One region of the Azotosporobacter soli genome, then DNA from elsewhere that is predicted to be linked to it. Evidence: riboswitches for the same ligand, from Rfam matches in the RefSeq annotation. Region 1 holds a riboswitch; the other holds the start of a gene.
The links. Region 1 has a riboswitch for cobalamin ahead of QTL79_RS01425 (sirohydrochlorin cobaltochelatase). Riboswitches for the same ligand answer to the same signal wherever they lie in the genome.
Positions count from the first base shown of each region.

Region 1 (4,002 bases):
TATTTAAAAAGGAGCTGTTTTTACTATGGAACGTTATATCCCGCAGGGCGTTTGCCCGAATGAAATTCAATTCGATATTGAAAACGGAGCTGTTAAAAACGTCAACTTTGTCGGCGGCTGCCCCGGCAACCTGAAGGCGATCAGCAGCCTGATCGACGGCATGCCGGTCGAAGACGTCATCTCCAAGTTCAAAGGCAATATCTGCCGCAACCAGACGTCCTGCGCCGATCAGTTGGCCAGAGCGCTGGAAGCGCGGACAACGAAAAACACATAAAGGGAGGTCATGTAGTGAACATCCTTTTTGAGCCGGCGGTGCTTGATTATCTGCGCCGCAAGGAACCTTCCACCTGCCTGACGCTAAAACTGGCGCAGCAGCCACGCAGCCTTTGAAGCGGCGGCAGTTGCGGGACTTCTTCTCCCGCCTACCCGTCCGTGCGACGGGGCATGCCGGATAGCGCGTCAGGCTTTGAGAAAACGACCGTGGATGGCATCACGATCTACTACACCGCAAGCCTCGCCAGAGAATTTAAAACGGTGACCATCGTTTTGGAACGCTTCTTGTTCGTGAAATCCCTGCTGGCCAGCGGCGAGCGCTATTAAATGATAGAGGGGCTGTCTCAACGGCATTTTAATCGCCTGTTTGAGACAGCCCCTCTACGCGTCTTTAGCAAATTCAATTATTCGACAACCGGAATCGCGGGACGATCCGCGCCTCGCTTCGTCTTGTCGTACGTGTTCTCGATCGCATCTTTCACATGCTGCACATAAATGTCCTGAATACCGCTATTTTCGCCGAGGCCATGCAAATAGGCGTCAACCTTGAAACCGGCTTTGATCAATTGGGACTTGTAAGAGTTCGGTTCATCCCCGGCCATATCATTGTTCGCATGGTCGCCCGCCACCACCATCAGCGGCATCAGCGTGATCTTTTCCACCTTGTTGGCTTTCGCCTTCGCGATGACGTTCTCAATCGTCGGGTAGCCATCCACCGTGAAGACATAGACGTTTTTCAGCCCGGCATCCTGCATCTTCAACTGCAGCGCCGCATATGCGGTGTTGGAAGGATGCACGCCGCCGTGTCCCATAAAGGCGACCGCTTCTTTTTCCGTCAGCTTCGGCAACTGCAGCTTAAGCGCATTGATCGCCAGCGCATAATCATCCGGTTTTTCTTCCTGACCGGTAAAATAGAAGATCGGACGGCCGAGCGTGAGACGCTCGAAGGATTTCGCTTTCACATGGCTGTCAACAATCTTCAATACTTTGTCGTATTCGTCGCCCGCTTCCATGTGCAGCGTCTGCACGATGACCTCACTATAGCCTTCCTCTTTCAGTTTTTCGAGCGCCTGTTTTTCCGTGTCCACCTGTCGGTTATCGCGATCCATCAGTTTCTTGATGATGATCCGGGAGGTATACGCCTGACGCACTTCATAGTCGGGAAAGGCCGCCTTAACCTTATCGGTTACCGCATCGATCGTCACTTTTCTGGTATCGTTAAAAGTGGTGCCGAAGCTAACCATCAGTATCGCCTTCTTGCCTGCTTCAGGCGCAGCCAATGCCTGCCCCTGCCCGAACAGGCCGAAAGACAGCGTCAGCAATAATAACGTCATTACAAAACAATTTTTCTTCTTCATTCATTTCACTCCTCTTTTTTAACCTGGCAGTTGCCGAAACCATTTTCACCTCCTAAAACCATTTTTATCGTAAAAAGTCGTTTTAAAAAGCGGTCCCGTTGCCGGGACCCTGCCGCGTCTACACTCGCGGCAGTCATCACACACATAGTTCCATGAGCATTAGAACCTGTGAAGGAAAACAAAAAACTCCCTCCCGCAGCGCACGGAAAGGAGACGTATCACAAGAGGACCTTACGACCGACAATCGGTCGGCAAAAAGAAGCTCTCATAATCCCCTCCCCATCGCTCGCAGGTAAAAACGGTGATTGTCAAACAGGCAGTTCTCCTGGCTCTGAATCATCGCTCGCCCAAGCCTTCCCAAAGCATTCGCTCCAGTGGCATCTTTCAGGTTCGCTCCTCATTACAGTGGCGGGACCGCGCCGGTATTACACCGGACTTCCCTATTAAGCCCTCACGGGCACCTGTCTCACTATATGCTTTTGTCAACGTTTTGATAGTAACATAGATGGTTGGATGCGTCAAGCGGGGCTGTCTTGATTGAATAAGCTGATGTTTATTCCCCTTAAAACAAAGGTTTTGTAAACTCCGATCAAATAATGCTGCAAATTTAAGCCCCTATTATTACCATCATAGAACCTGCCCAAAATAAATAAGCAATCCTCCTGCCATTTTGGCAAGGGGATTGCTTATTGTTATCTGACTTACAATATATCTTTGAAAATGATGGGGATATGATTTGGATTTATTTTTCACCCAAATAACAAACCAACCATTGCTGATATATTTCTACACCTATATGGGCACTCATGCTGAGATTAGCAGCTAGTTAATTACTCTAGTCCCTGACTGCTTTTTCTTACTCTTCTCGGGTTAGTTGCCATATAATTCAACCCCCAATCCTCTATTTGGCAAAGTATAGCGTGAAGATCCTTCCCGGTCTCTGAAAGTGAATACTCTACCTTGGGTGGAATTTCAGAATATACTTTCCGAATAAGCAACCCATCACTTTCAAGCTCACGCAGTTGGCGTGTGAGTGTACGCTGCGTAATATTGGGAAGTTGCCTTTGTAATTCATTAAACCGCCTGACCCCATGAATCGAAAGCTGGTGCAAAATGGCCAGCTTATACTTGCCGCCGACTAAATTGACCGTAAGCTCAACCGGACATTGAGTGTGCTGCTTATCCAACTTTTCCCCTCCTTTTAGATATCCTCAAGGATACTATATATCCCGAATGTGCGTACTAGTAATTTCACCATTAACCTTATAGTATAAATTATGAGCATGAAATGAAACTACTTAAACGAAGGGATGATGAATCATGGCAAATAAAGAAAAAATATTGGTCTATGGAGCCAGCGGCGTACAAGGTGGAGCAGTTGCCCGCAAGCTTTTGAAAGAAGGATACACCGTTCATACGGTTGTAAGAAATCCGGACAAGGCGGCTCAGCTTCAAAAGGAAGGATTTACAGCCTTTGTCGGCGATTTGTCAGATGCCGGAAGTCTTACTTTAGCTCATGAAGGAGTCGATAAGGTATTCTTGCTATTGCCAGTTGATTATAATCTGGATCGTAACCGCCAATTCATCCGCAATACCATTGCCGCCGCCAAACATGCCAATATTAAGCTTATCGTTTTTAATACCAGCGGTTTTATTCCTGATGATGCGACAGGTGTCACTGCCTTTGATATTAAGAGAGAATCAGTTGCTTATGTGAAGGAAAGCGGCATTGCGTCTATTATCCTTCAACCTATATTTTACATGGAAAATTTCCTTATCCCCGGTGTTGTCGGCAACCAAACACTAGCTTATCCTGTGCCATCCGATGGTGCAATACCCTGGATCAGTATGGATGATGCAGCTGCTTTTGGCGTATATGCGCTTAAACATCCAGAGCTGGCAGGGCAGACATTGCCGATCTTAGGACCTGAGACACTGACTGGAAATCAACTGGCTGAACAATTCAGTGCCGCATTGGGCCGAGAAATACAGTTTTACTCTCTCCCGGCGGAAGCGTTCGAAGAAGCGTTATCTGCAGTAATGGACAAGGCAACTGCAAAGGATCTTGCTGACTCGTATAGATGGACTGGAACAAATACTCATTTACTGCCTAATCCGGAACAAGTAATCGCCGAGATGCGAGCCGCGGTTCCTAGCACTCCGCTCCTAAAGTGGATAAAGCAAGCTATACAGCATGGTTTTTTCGCATCGTAACTGAGGTAAACTCAAATAATTAATCGAATAACAGAAGAACCTTTAGCCAGACACTGTCGCGGTTGAAGGTTCTTGTTATTTACCTTGCATGGATAGTAACTTAGCCGTGAAGTCTACTATGAGCTTGGAGACAAGGCATCCATCCCACCTAGAATAA
Region 1 covers NZ_JAUAOA010000001.1:319,319-323,320, forward strand. The annotation lists gene QTL79_RS01410 (DsrE/DsrF/DrsH-like family protein) at 1-7, shown strand, start outside; gene QTL79_RS01415 (TIGR03905 family TSCPD domain-containing protein) at 26-274, shown strand; partial or broken gene QTL79_RS01420 (hypothetical protein) at 412-600, shown strand; gene QTL79_RS01425 (sirohydrochlorin cobaltochelatase) at 678-1,631, opposite strand; cobalamin riboswitch at 1,930-2,111, opposite strand; gene QTL79_RS01430 (winged helix-turn-helix transcriptional regulator) at 2,462-2,818, opposite strand; gene QTL79_RS01435 (SDR family oxidoreductase) at 2,952-3,845, shown strand; gene QTL79_RS01440 (TetR/AcrR family transcriptional regulator) at 3,962-4,002, opposite strand, start outside.

Region 2 (4,002 bases), on a different contig from region 1:
ACTGCCGGCAATTCTGCCGAGCAGAGCAATTTGACGTTTCAAATCATCATAAGTTTTAATCTTCAGCAGCAAAACCGGAATATGACTCCCTTCAAACAGGGGAACGAGCTTTTCGTGAATCCCCTGAAAACCAATGACAAGATCCGGTTTCAAGCCGAGTATCTGCTCCGTATTTACATTGTAGACATAGCCGATCTCCGGCAAATTTTCCGTGCCGGAAATCGGCGGCGCATTCCGAGAATTCGGCTTGCCAACCGCTTGTCCACCGGCAGCATACAACGTCTCCAACAAAGAGGTTGATAAAACAACAATGCGTTGCGGCCTTTGCTTCAGTTCAACCTGTCGCCCGCTGTCATCCGCGATGACAGCAAACGCATTCTTGTTTTCCGCCTGCTTTGCGCCACCGCACCCACCTACACCGATGACTACGAATAAAACGAGTAACAATGCCGTTTTTTTCATCCATATACTCATTTCACATTTTTCTCCCATCCACTTGAAATGGCAAAGGCCGGATATACTATCCGGCAACAAATGCAGGTCACTTATTCATTCAGCCTCGGTCAACGCATCACGTGCGTGTTGTATATACAGATTGCGAACCGCAACTCTTTCGCCCAAGCCTGTTTTCTCAAATTCAACCTCGAATCCTGCCGTACGCAGCTGATTCAACCAAGACTCCGCTTGCGCTCCGAGCATGTCCCTCAGCACATGGTCGCCGCAGACCAGCAGCAATGGCAACAGTTTCACCTTGCAAACACGTCGCTGCAACAAGAGTTTGATCGCATCGTCCAAGTTGGGATGACAATTCTCTTCTAATGCTCCAACGACCACTTGTTCACTACCCTTATCAAATTCTTGCTGGAGCCTCTCATATGCCGGATTTTCACGGTTGGGCGAGCCATGCCCCATCAAAAGTAATGCCTGCCCCTGCGCCAAATTCTCGATCTGCTCTTGCAGCGCGGCTACGAGTGCCGTATAATCTTCCGGTCTTTCCAATAATGGCCGACCGATTCGCAATGTCGCAAACATCCCCTTGCACCGTTCGAGGACCGCAATAACCTTATCTGAAAATTCTTGTCCTGCAGTAACATGCGTCACCTGGACTAAAACCTCTTGATAACCGTCTTGCTGCAATTGTTTTAATACTTCTTCCAGGCTCGGCGCTTCAATTCCTTCTGACGCAAGGCGTCGTCTGACAAATTGCGACGTAAAAACGCGGTAATGATCATATTGCGGAAAGGATTGACGCATATCTCTTTCAATACTTTCAATGCAGGTTTTTCGCGCAGAAGCAAGCGTAGTGCCAAAACTGACTACGACCATCGCTTTCGTCTGGCGTATCATGCGCCTCACTTCCTTCCGCCAATTATTATCTAGCCCAACGGATGTTTTTTCGCCAAAATTGTTGACAAGTAGTTGACTGATGTTTCATCCACTTCGTTCAAATCATAACTGATGACTTCATCCGGCAAACCGCATTTACTGACCATAACCGCGTTATCGCTGAAACCGTACTTTTTTAAGCCCGCTCTGATCTGCTTAAAATTTTTATACACCTTCATCAATACGACATTATCGGCAGTTTCCAAAATTTTGTCGAGTTCCTGCTCTTGCATTGTAGCCGGCACGATGCACATGACGTCATTGCCTTCCGCCAAAGGTAAACCCAATCGGCTTCCCATCGCGCAAAACGCAGGCACGCCAGGAATCGTTTCGATTGCAAAGCCGCAGTCTTTTAACAAACGATAAACATACATATACGTGCTAAAAAACATCGGGTCGCCCAGCGTCAGAAATACAACTTTCTTGCCTGCCTGCAATTGTTCGAGAATTGCGTTCTTATTATCTTCCCAAGCCAACGCTAATCGTTCGCTATCGTTAATCATCGGAAAGACAAGTTTTAACACTTCCACATCTTTTTTTAAATAGGGGCGTGCGATCGACAATGCCGTACTATCCTCTTTTTTCTCCGTTTTCGGCGCAATAATCACATCTGCCTCTTTAATGACTTCGACCGCTTTTAGCGTCAATAGTTGCGGATCTCCTGGGCCAACGCCCACACCATAAAATATACCAGCCATACTTGCCACCAATCCTTTCCTGCGTTTGCAAATGAAAAATCCCAACACAAGCGTGTTGGGAAATCGTACACAAAATGCCTGTACGAAATCCCCTCCCTATCGCTCGTAGGTAATAACGGTGATTGTCGTATAGGCAGTTCTCCTGGCTTTGGCTCATCGTTTCCCCAGCCCTTCCCAAAACCAAACGGCTTCAGTGGTACAACCTGGGTTCACTCCCCATTACAGTGGCGGGACCGCGCCGGAATCACACCGGTCTTCCCTATTAAGCCCCGTAGGGCACCTACACCTTATGCACTTATTTGTTATTGTACGTCATCGCAGCGTCCTTGTAAAGGCATGCCCCATCGTTTCTCCTCCAAAGATTACGTCGCTTTAGCAGATGCACACCTTTTCACCATTTTTGCACAATATCCTTGCTTGACAGATTTTACTTTCTCCCCATGTAAACCACATCTCGGACTTCGTTCACTTAAAAAGGAAAACAGACGGCAATGCCGTCTGTTTTCCTCAGACTGTAGACAAATCTCCACTCCCGCTAATGATATGATAAAATCATTAGCGGGAGTGATTTTATGTACGAGAAAAAAGATCGAAGTCAACAAAGCCAAATTGAATTCTTCTGCTTAGAAGATTTAGTACCGAAAGATCATATATTACGAGACATTGAACGAGCCATCGATTTTCGCTTCATCTACGACGAAGTCGACGGTTTATATAGCGACTCCGAACGAGGCAAACCAGGAATTGATCCGGTGAGTCTGTTTAAGATCGTACTGATTCAATACCTGTTCGGCATTCGTAGCATGCGTCAAACCATGAAAGAAATTGAAGTAAATATGGCTTACCGCTGGTTTATCGGATACGGCCTTACCGAAAAAGTCCCGCACTTTTCAACCTTCGGCAAGAATTATACCCGGCGTTTTCAAGGAAGCGATGTGTTTGAGCGGATCTTTATGCGCATCCTGTACGAAGCAGTAAACTGCGGTTTCATTGATGCAAGTTCCGTATTCATTGACGGAACCCATATCAAAGCACGAGCCAACAAAAAGAAAAGCGCAAAAGTGTTTGTGCCGATTCCGGCCAAGCAATATCAAGATGAACTGAATGCGGAAATTCAAGCCGATCGCGAAAACCATGGCAAGAAACGGTTAAAAGATAAAGACGACGATGAAAATCCGCCGCAAGGTAAAACCATCACGCAAAGTACGACGGATCCGGAAAGCGGCTTGTTTCATAAAGGCGAGCATGAAAAATGCTTTGCCTACGTAACCAACACGGCTTGTGACCGGCATAACTTCATATTAGGATACGAAGTCGCAGCGGGCAATGTTAATGACAGTCGATTGTTTGATGAACTGTATGAACGAGTCGTCAGTTATTTCCCTGAAACCGAAACCGTTGCCGTCGATGCGGGCTACAAAACGCCCTGGATTATGAAACAAATTATCGACAGTGGCCGAATTCCTGTCGTTCCCTACAAGCGTCCTATGACAAAAGAAGGGTTCTTCAAGAAATATGAATACGTATATGATGAATATTATGAATGCATGATTTGCCCTGGCAACCAGGCGCTTGGCTACAGTACGACGAATCGTGAAGGATATCAAGAATATAAAAGCGATGCAAAACAATGCAAAGTGTGTCCGCATTTAGAGCAATGCACGCAGAGCAAAGCGCATCAAAAGCAAGTCCAAAGGCATGTATGGGAATCCTATCTGGAACTTGCTGATGAGTATCGGCACATGCCGATATATCGCGATATTTACAAATTGCGCTCGCAAACAATTGAGCGTGTCTTTGCAGATGCAAAAGAAAAGCATGCAATGCGCTATACGCAACTGCGTGGCCTGCAGAAAGTGAAAATGCAGGTGACGCTTACTTTTGCATGCATGAATCTGAAAAAACTGGCGACCTGGAA
Region 2 covers NZ_JAUAOA010000009.1:99,550-103,551, forward strand. The annotation lists gene QTL79_RS10320 (ABC transporter substrate-binding protein) at 1-474, opposite strand, end outside; gene QTL79_RS10325 (sirohydrochlorin cobaltochelatase) at 550-1,347, opposite strand; gene cobI (precorrin-2 C(20)-methyltransferase) at 1,377-2,084, opposite strand; cobalamin riboswitch at 2,200-2,383, opposite strand; gene QTL79_RS10335 (IS1182 family transposase) at 2,657-4,002, shown strand, end outside.
Region 2: linked by a shared signal. The riboswitch ahead of cobI (precorrin-2 C(20)-methyltransferase) and the one ahead of QTL79_RS01425 (sirohydrochlorin cobaltochelatase) in region 1 are both predicted to bind cobalamin.